3 regions of the Bacillus sp. 1NLA3E genome follow, and region 2 is predicted to be linked to each of the others. Evidence: riboswitches for the same ligand, from Rfam matches in the RefSeq annotation. Region 2 holds a riboswitch; each other region holds the start of a gene.
What was found. A riboswitch is a leader RNA that binds a small molecule or an ion and turns the genes downstream of it on or off. The one in region 2 is predicted to bind glycine.

Region 1 (3,285 bases), 700 kb from region 2:
CATCGACCATTCTTAGCTGTTATTTTTTGCCGAACGAAACGAAGAGTAAGCAAGCTTTATGAAGCACTTAGATCACATGGGTATAAATGCGATGAGTTACATGGAGATCTGTCACAAGCTAAAAGAGAACAGGTTATGAAACGATTTAGAGATGCTGAGGTGCAATTGCTGATTGCTACAGATGTTGCTGCTAGAGGGCTTGATGTTGAAGGGGTTACCCATGTATACAACTATGATATTCCTCTTGATTCAGAAAGCTATATTCACCGAATTGGTAGAACAGGTAGAGCAGGTATGACCGGCATGGCAATCACATTATATGCTTCTAAGGATCGCCCGCTTCTTGATTTGATCGAAAAAGAACTCAATTTATCAATTGAAAAACAAAATCTTGGTAATATGGAAAAGACAGATGATGAAACTGTGGATCGTCCGAATCGCTCTTCCTCAAGCCAAATGGAGAGACGGGGCAATCGAAAGGGAAGATCAGGACGTACTGAAGGTCCCCGAAGACAAGGAGATAAGCGTAGTAATAAGTTTGAGGATCCTAACATCACAAGAGATCGAAGAGGTAATTTGTTAAAAGATTCACGAAGCAGAACAGAAGTTAAAGGTAAAAAGTCCGAGGTTCCACGCCAACCAAGAGACCGAAATGAAGTTAGGTCCGAAGGCGCGCGTCCAGCAAGAAATCGAAATGAAGGTGCCCGTCCACAGAGGAGCCGGAACGAAGCCAAGTCTGCTGATTCCCGTCCACAGAGAAGCCGGAACGAAGTCAAGTCTGCTGATTCCCGTCCACAGAGGAGCCGGAACGAGGTCAAGTCTGCTGATTCCCGTCCACAGAGGAGTCGGAACGAGGTCAAGTCTGCTGGTTCCAGTCCATCAAGAGGCCGAAATGAGGTAAAGTCTCAGATTTCTCGCCCTTCAAAAAAGCGGAATGATTTTAAGTCTCAAGGACCTAATAATAGATAAATATTAAATTTTGTAATAAATTCTAAATCCTCTATTGACGTGTCCATAAATAATTGATAGTATCACTTTATTATTTAAATATATCGAAAGCGATGAATGTTATGGGTAACACTATTACAGGAGCAGCTTCTGGAGAGACCGCCAATTGCGTGGCGCCGAAGGATTCACAATCTCAGGCAAAAGGACAGAAGAGTAACTAATACATATTTTTGTATGTTATTCTACTACCTACCAAGATTGGAGAAATCCAATCTTTTTTTTATTGTGTTAAAGCTCAATGTTGATTTTTTGCACAAAGTTGATTGTAGTGGAAGGCACGAAGACTCCTGCGGGAGCAGCGGGACAGGTGAGACCCCACAGGCGCTTAAGCGCCGAGGAGGCTCACCGCCCGCCCCGCGGAAAGCGAAGTGACTGGAGCGGAAATCAACAGCCTAGTTTAACAGAGCTATTTTTTTAAAAATACTAATGAGGTGAAAATCATGAACAAAAGACGTGCAGTTGTAAGTGTAGTTGGAAAAGATCAAGTGGGCATTATCGCCAAGGTGACCAACATCCTGTCAGAGAATAGCATCAACATTCTTGATATTAGCCAGACGATACTACAGGACTTTTTTACAATGATGATGATTGTAGATGTATCTGGAACTGAAAATTTAGATGTTTTACAAAAACATTTTGATGAAGTTAGTGAGGAACTTAGCCTTAAAATAAATATACAGCTTGAAGAAATTTTCCAAGCCATGCACCGGATTTAAAGGGGGATTAACAAATGAATATTGCTATTCAAGAAATGATGGAAACGATCCGCATGGTCCAAATGGAAAACTTGGACATTCGGACCGTAACAATGGGGATTAATCTTCATGATTGTGCTGACTCTGATTTTGAAAAAATGAATGACCGAGTCTACGATAAAATAGTGAACTATGCTAGTCGGTTAAAAGAAGTAGCCGAAGAAGTTGAAAAAGAGTTCGGGATTCCAATCATCAATAAACGCATTTCGATCACTCCCATTGCCGAAATTCTTGGTAATGCAACTAAAGACCAAGCAATCATATTAGCAAAAACGCTAGATCGAGCAGCCGTAATACTAGGAATTGATTTTATCGGAGGATATTCTGCTCTCGTACATAAAGGAATTGCAAAAGGGGACCAAACCTTGCTCGATGCATTACCAGAGGCATTAAGTGTAACCGAGCGAGTATGTGCGTCTGTTTCAGTTGCTACAACAAGAACAGGTATTAATATGGATGCAGTTAGTAAACTTGGTGTGATTATTAAAGAAGCGGCCGAACGTACAAAAGACCAAAATGGTCTAGCCTGCGCAAAGCTTGTGGTGTTTTGTAATCCTGTGGAGGACAACCCATTTATGGCTGGTGCTTTTCACGGATCAGGTGAAGGGGAAGTTGTTCTTAATGTTGGCGTAAGCGGTCCAGGCGTTGTCTTGAATGCACTTAAACGTCATCCTGAGGCGGACCTTGGCGAAGTATCAGAAGTCATCAAGAAAACAGCTTTTAAAATTACTCGTGCTGGTGAATTAATTGGTCGAGTGGTAGCGGAGCGACTTGGTGTTCCATTTGGAATTATGGATTTGTCGCTTGCACCAACTAATGCGATAAACGACAGTGTTGCTGAAATTCTTGAAGAAATCGGTCTCGAGCGTGTGGGTACACATGGAACAATTGCCGCACTCGCCCTTATGAATGACGCCGTGAAAAAGGGTGGGGCTATGGCTAGTTCATACGTCGGTGGCCTAAGTGGCGCGTTCATCCCCGTTAGTGAAGATAACGGAATGATTCGTGGTATTCTCGATAAATCATTAACACTTTCCAAATTAGAAGCGATGACATGCGTCTGCTCGGTCGGTCTCGATATGATAGCCATTACAGGAGATGTAACTCCATCTACCTTATCAGCGATCATTGCCGATGAAGCAGCAATTGGGATGATTAACAAAAAGACAACCGCAGTTCGGGTTATCCCTGTCCCGGGTAAAATAGAAGGGGATTTAGTAGAATTCGGTGGGTTACTAGGCCGTGCACCAGTAATGGGTGTCAATCCATTCAGCTCAGAAAAATTTATCCGTCGAGGCGGTCGAATACCGGCTCCATTGCAGGCATTAATTAATTAATACACAAAAAAGCATTCGAGGTGAATTCCTTGAATGCTTTTTTATATCAAGGGGCTGTTAAACTAGAATGTTGATTTCCGCTCCAGGCGCTTCGCTTTCCGCGGGGCGGGCGGTGAGCCTCCTCGGCGCTTAAGCGCCTGCGGGGTCTCACCTTTCCCGCTGCTCCCGCAGGAGTCTTCGCGCCT
Region 2 (3,285 bases):
TACTTTATCATTGGCTGATTGTATTAATTCCAACGCTTTATTCGCTTTTGTGTTGGTTTGAATCGCCTCCACTTTGTTTATTAATGATTGAATCATTTCTTGGTAAAAGATTGAAGGCGATTCTTGTTTTTTAAGCATATTTTTTAAGGTAAAGTATACCGCTTCTCTACTGCTACAGGCTTCTCGCTGCAGGGTCATAAGTGAAAACTGGCTTGAAGTCATCCAATCGCCATCGGAACGGAGGCCAGAAATTGAATCATAAAGGTCGCGTTCCTCGTTTGTAAATTCAATTGGAATAGTTTCGACTAGTCGTTTTGTCCACTCTATTCCCGTGTCAGCTCGGCGATTCCGAATCATCACTTTATTGACAAGCTCCTTTAAGTGCTCATCATCATTAATCGATCTTGCGTCACGTTTGTATTTTTCAAAAAAGGCCGATTCATTCCCTAAATGGCCAGGTTTAAGTAAGGATACAAGATTAAAAATTTCCTCAATCCGGTTTTGGATGGGAGTGGCTGTAAGGAGTAAGCAAAATTTCTTTTTTAAGCTTTGAACAAACTCATAGTTTTTTGTTTTATTGTTTTTGAGCTTATGAGCTTCGTCGATAATAATTAAATCATAGTTTTGTTCGAAAATTATCTCACGGTGGGGGCTGCGTTTTGCCGTATCGATAGACGAAACGACTACATCATATTGTTCCCAAACATAGCTTTTTCGTTGGGATATAGCAGGAATAAAAAACTTTGTATTCAATTCCGACACCCACTGGGTAACGAGTGAAGCCGGGACAAGGATCAATACTTTTTTTACAAGACCGCGAATCATATATTCTTTTAAAATTAAACCGGCCTCAATTGTCTTACCAAGTCCTACCTCATCGGCTAAAATGGCTTTACCATTCATATTCTCGACTACTTGTTTAGCGACCTCGAGCTGGTGAGGCAACGGGGTTAAATGAGGAAGATGTTTAGGTGCTTGAAGTCCTTCGAATTCTGGAATGACGGTGTGCTGTTCCACATCCACGGCTAATTTGAATAGTTCCCAGTTTCCCCATGGGCCGTCATTGATCATTCTTTGCAAAAATTCATCCTGCCATGAAGAATCAAAATTGATTTGCACGGACATATATTACAGCTCCTTTTAATTAAATAAATATATTGCTCGACCAGGCTTAGCAATGGTAGGATGAAAATAGTTGATAATATTTTGAAATTTGCCACATTAGTAAGTTTTAAAATAATGTCATCTTATATTCCGTATCATTTGGGTATTATCGTACCCATTCTTTAAAAAAATATTGATGCGAATGATAACAAGGGGAGAGACTACTTTAAGTAGCGCCGAAGGAGCAAGCAGATTAGTGAATCTCTCAGGCAAAAGAACTCTTGTTTGACGCACCTCTGGAGAGCGCTCCTTTTAATGGAGCCACCAAAGGGGAAAGCCGGTAACGGTAAACTCTCAGGTACTAGGACAGAGACCACTCGTTAGATAAACGGGAGGTTTCTGTCCTTTTTTTATTTTGGCTGTGTTAAAGCTCAATGTTGATTTTTTGCACAATGTTGATTGGAGCGGATATAGCGGAGACTCCTGCGGGAGCAGCGGGACAGGTGAGACCACACAGGCGCTTAAGCGCCGAGGAGGCTCACCGCCCGCCCCGCGGAAAGGGAGCGCCTGGAGGGAAATCAACATTCTAGTAACAGAGCCTTTATTTTTAGGAAAAGGGCAAAACACCGCTAACTATTGTTGAGGGGGAAAACAATGTCACAGTTGAAACGAACACCTTTATTTGATGTTTACAAACAATATGGCGCGAAAACGATTGATTTTGGAGGGTGGGAACTTCCAGTCCAATTTTCTGGGATTAAGGAGGAACATGAGGCAGTTAGAACAAAAGCAGGTATATTTGATGTTTCCCATATGGGGGAAATTGATGTAACTGGTCCTGACAGTCTTGCTTATCTCCAAAAAATGATGACGAATGATGTTTCACAATTAAATATTGGATCCGCACAGTACACCGCGATGTGTTATGAAAATGGTGGAACTGTAGACGATTTACTTATTTATAAATTGGCGAAGGATCATTTCCTTCTAGTTGTAAATGCCTCAAATATTGAAAAAGACTTCCAATGGTTAACCAAACACCTTAATGGAGATGTCCGCCTTGTTAATTTTTCAGAAAAAACGGCGCAATTGGCTTTACAAGGTCCAGCGGCAGAACGAGTATTGCAAAAACTTGCGAAAGGGACGAACTTAAGTGAGATTGGCTTTTTCCAATTTCAAACCGATGTAATGTTGAATGAAGCTCAGGCTTTGGTGTCAAGGACGGGGTATACCGGAGAAGATGGGTTTGAAATCTATTGTGATACCGAAGATGTTGCGACCATATGGAACGATATTTTAGCAGTGGGTAGCGCTGATGGAGTGATCCCATGTGGATTAGGTGCTCGAGATACACTTCGGTTTGAGGCCATGCTTGCCCTGTACGGACAGGAACTCTCCTCTGATATAACCCCAATCGAGGCTGGAATTGGCTTTGCGGTTAAGGTAAATAAAGAAGCTGATTTTATTGGGAAATCAGTATTAAAGGCGCAGAGAGAGAATGGAGCTTCTAGAAAGCTAGTTGGATTGGAAATGATTGATCGGGGGATTCCGAGACACGGATATCCAGTTTTCAAGGATGGGAGGAAAATCGGTGAAGTGACTACAGGTACACAATCCCCAACTTTAAAAAGAAATATTGGTTTAGCTTTATTACAAGTTGAATATACGCCATTAGGTACTGTGGTCGAAGTAGAAATTCGTGGCAAACAATTGAAGGCCCAAATCGTCAAAATGCCTTTTTATAAAAAAAAGGTTAAGTAAATTTTTATTTGGGAGGAATGATGAATGAAGCATCGCTATTTACCCATGACAGAAAATGATAAGACTGAAATGCTAGCAGCAATAGGCGTTAATTCCGTCGGTGAGTTGTTCAGCGATATTCCAGAACAAGTTAGGTTTAAAGGCGAGTACCAGATCAAGGAAGCAAAATCAGAGCCAGCATTATTGAAGGAACTTACCATATTAGCTGGGAAAAATGCAGATTTAAAATCACACACATCGTTCCTTGGAGCCGGAGTCTACGATCATTACATTCCAACGATTGTTGACCATGTTATATCACGCTCAGAATTTTACACAGCCTATACCCCGTATCAGCCGGAAATTTCGCAAGGCGAGCTTCAAGCTATATTCGAATTTCAAACAATGATTTGTGAGTTAACTGGAATGGATGTGGCTAAC
Region 3 (3,285 bases), 1.8 Mb from region 2:
AATATACGTTGAAGACGGACTGATCAAACAGTATCCCGGAAAAACAGCTCAAGAATATACTTATTAAAAACGTACCTTTTTAAGGCAAGCTAGGAGACAGGCACTATCAAAAAAATGATGGTGCTTTTTGCTTTATTTCCATTTCTTTTAAAAAGGATATGTTAAAGCTCAATGTTGATTTTTTGCACAATGTTGATTGGAGCGGAAGGTGCGAAGACTCCTGCGGGAGCAGCGGGACAGGTGAGACCCCGCAGGCGCTTTAGCGCCGAGGAGGCTCACCGCCCGCCCCGCGGAAAGCGAAGCACCTGGAGCGGAAATCAACAGGCCCGTTAGCATAGACAATCTTATATTAAAAAACGGGATTGATTTGATGAATAAAGGTGTTAAGGAATAAATTGTATAGTGCATAAGTAGTAATCAAAATTTTGAAAAAGAACTCACCAGTTAGGAAAGTTCTCTGTTGGGGTTAAGTTTTTTTATTTCTTCAGCAATTTGATTGGCGACGGCTTCATGTCCCAATCCTTCTTCAAAAGTAATCGGTTTTCCAAAAATAACCCCCGCCGGTTTAAACCAACCACTCCTTGTACCATAAATATAGGTAGGTACAACGGGCGCTTTGCTTTTGGCAACGATAAAACCAATCCCTTTTTTTGCCTCCTGCATTTCTCCTTCTTTAGAACGAGATCCTTCGATAAAAATAGAAAATAAACCATTTTCTTTTAATATTCTTAATGTGTATTTTAGTGATTTAATGTCAGCTTGTCCTCTTTTTATTGGAAAACATCCTAATTCAGTAATAACCCAAGAGAAAAACTTGTTTTTTAAAAAAAGTTCCTCTTTTCCCATGATATACATTTTTCGTGGGGTGTATACGCCCACTAAGGGTGCATCAAAATTACTAGAATGATTCATTGCTAAAATAGCTGAACCTTCAGGTATATTTTCTATTCCTTTAATGTTAATTCTAAATCGTATGTTTAAGAGAATTCTAACAACCGTAATGGCAATTTTATAAAACAACCTAATCAAACCTTTCCTTATTTAAGCATGATAAAAGTATATTATGAGAATTCATATTAGTAAATATGTGTATTGCTTCATTTGTTCAAAATGAAATATTAATCAGCCTTGAAACAGCACATGGTAGGAATTTTTATAATAGAGCTAGGGACAAAAATAAATTTTTTCTAAAATGGTCTTGACGAAATGTATTAATACTGATAACATTTTAAATTATCTTACAATAATTAAATAATAAGAAAGCTATGATTGCTATGGATCAAACTATAGCAGGAGCAGCTTCTGGAGAGATCGCAATTATTTGCGACGCCGAAGGGTTCACAATCTCAGGCAAAAGGACAGAAGAGTACCGAATACTATTTGTTATTCTCTCGTAGAATAGTAACCGATATTATTTGTTATTCTTAACCTTGTTGAGATTGGAGATTTCCAATCTCTTTTTTTATTGTGTTTTTTACTTGGTTCATTTTTTCATCTGCAAGAAAAAGAATAATCGTTATATTTTTTACTATCAAATTAGATATGGGGGAATTAGGGTGGCACAGAAAGAGTTAAAGAGAGATCTGAAAAATCGGCACGTCCAATTAATCGCCATTGGCGGAACGATTGGAACAGGATTATTTTTAGGATCAGGGAAAGCAATCCAATTAGCTGGTCCATCTATCATCCTAGCCTATTTAATCGTTGGAATCGCCTGCTTTTTTGTCATGAGGGCTTTGGGAGAACTACTTTTATCAAATGCTGGTTATCATTCATTTACGGATTTTGCTGTGGATTATATTGGACCATGGGCAGGTTATGTAACTGGTTGGACATATTGGTTTTGTTGGATTATGACTGCTATGGCTGATATTATCGCCGTTGGTGTTTATGTACAATATTGGTTTGATATCCCTCAATGGGTACCGGCTTTAGCGGTTTTAGTTATTTTATTGGGGCTGAATTTGCTGACAGTAAAACTTTTTGGTGAGTTAGAGTTTTGGTTTGCCATCATTAAAGTGGTAACGATTCTTGCACTGATTGCAATTGGGGTTGTATTGCTAGTGATGGGTTTCAAAACAGATGCTGGAACGGTTTCTGTAAAGAATCTATGGGAATTTGGCGGTCTTTTTCCAAATGGAGTATCCGGCTTCTTACTATCGTTTCAAATGGTTGTTTTTGCTTTTGTCGGTGTTGAATTAGTCGGGATATCAGCGGCCGAAACGGCAAATCCCAAAAAAAATATTCCATCTGCAATTAATAAAATTCCGTTGAGGATCCTGTTTTTCTATGTGGGCGCACTCGTGATTCTTTTATGCATAAATCCGTGGACGCAATTGAATGCGGCTAATAGTCCTTTTGTAAAGACATTTAGTTTAGTGGGAATTCCAATTGCTGCCGGAATCATTAATTTTGTGGTCTTAACATCAGCAGCTTCTGCCTGTAATAGTGGTTTGTTTTCAACAAGCCGAATTTTATATAATTTAAGCCGTAATGAACAGGGGCCAGCAAAATTTGCTAAATTAAATAAAAACCATGTTCCTAGTAGCGCTTTGTTTACATCAACGCTTGTTCTTTCCGGTGGAGCTCTCTTGAGTAAGCTAGTTCCGGAACAAGCTTTTGGGATTGTGACGACTATTAGTGCGATTTGCTTTATATGGGTATGGAGTATTATTTTAATTTCTCATATCCGTTATACGAAATCTCGCCCAGATTTACGGGAAAAATCGATTTTTAAAGCACCGCTCACACCATTTATTAATTATGCTGTGCTCACATTTTTTGCTTTTCTGCTAATTGTTATGTTATTTGCCGAAGCAACCCGTACCGCCTTATTAATGACACCGCTATGGTTCGTACTATTATTTACCTTGTATTCTTTCAGAAAGAAAAAGGAAAAAGCGATAAGGTTAACTGCTTAAACGGTCTCATATTTAACCGCTGAGTAATGTTTTTAAAACCTCCTACTATTAAATTAAAGTAGGGGGTTTTTTTATGAATTCTCCAATGATAAAATTGCACTTTAATAGGAAGCAAAAATAACGGGAACTTCAGGTGATAAAATGATCCATACCTATTTGGGTGAGACAATCAGTTTTGATATAGTTTATAAAAAGCGGACAAGCATGGGGATTTATATAGATTTTTATGGAAATGTTGAAGTTCAGGTTCCTAAAGGAACAGCAGAAGAACAAGTGATTAAACTATTAGAGGGAAAATGGGAAATCATTCAGCAGAAAATAAAGGAAATGAAGGATAGAGCTACTGGGAGCACGGAGAAGTTCT

Region 1: linked by a shared signal. The riboswitch ahead of B1NLA3E_RS12800 (ACT domain-containing protein) and the one ahead of gcvT (glycine cleavage system aminomethyltransferase GcvT) in region 2 are both predicted to bind glycine.
Region 3: linked by a shared signal. The riboswitch ahead of B1NLA3E_RS07780 (amino acid permease) and the one ahead of gcvT (glycine cleavage system aminomethyltransferase GcvT) in region 2 are both predicted to bind glycine.

Annotation. Positions count from the first base shown of each region.
Region 1 is NC_021171.1:2,698,709-2,701,993, reverse strand. Features, by position in the region: gene B1NLA3E_RS12805 (DEAD/DEAH box helicase) at 1-969, shown strand, start outside; glycine riboswitch at 1,089-1,167, shown strand; gene B1NLA3E_RS12800 (ACT domain-containing protein) at 1,449-1,724, shown strand; gene B1NLA3E_RS12795 (PFL family protein) at 1,739-3,100, shown strand.
Region 2 is NC_021171.1:3,395,722-3,399,006, reverse strand. Features, by position in the region: gene B1NLA3E_RS16255 (DEAD/DEAH box helicase) at 1-1,125, opposite strand, end outside; glycine riboswitch at 1,307-1,395, shown strand; gene gcvT (glycine cleavage system aminomethyltransferase GcvT) at 1,759-2,865, shown strand; gene gcvPA (aminomethyl-transferring glycine dehydrogenase subunit GcvPA) at 2,890-3,285, shown strand, end outside.
Region 3 is NC_021171.1:1,607,501-1,610,785, forward strand. Features, by position in the region: gene B1NLA3E_RS07770 (ABC transporter ATP-binding protein) at 1-67, shown strand, start outside; gene B1NLA3E_RS07775 (lysophospholipid acyltransferase family protein) at 445-1,020, opposite strand; glycine riboswitch at 1,293-1,372, shown strand; gene B1NLA3E_RS07780 (amino acid permease) at 1,557-2,921, shown strand; gene B1NLA3E_RS07785 (M48 family metallopeptidase) at 3,063-3,285, shown strand, end outside.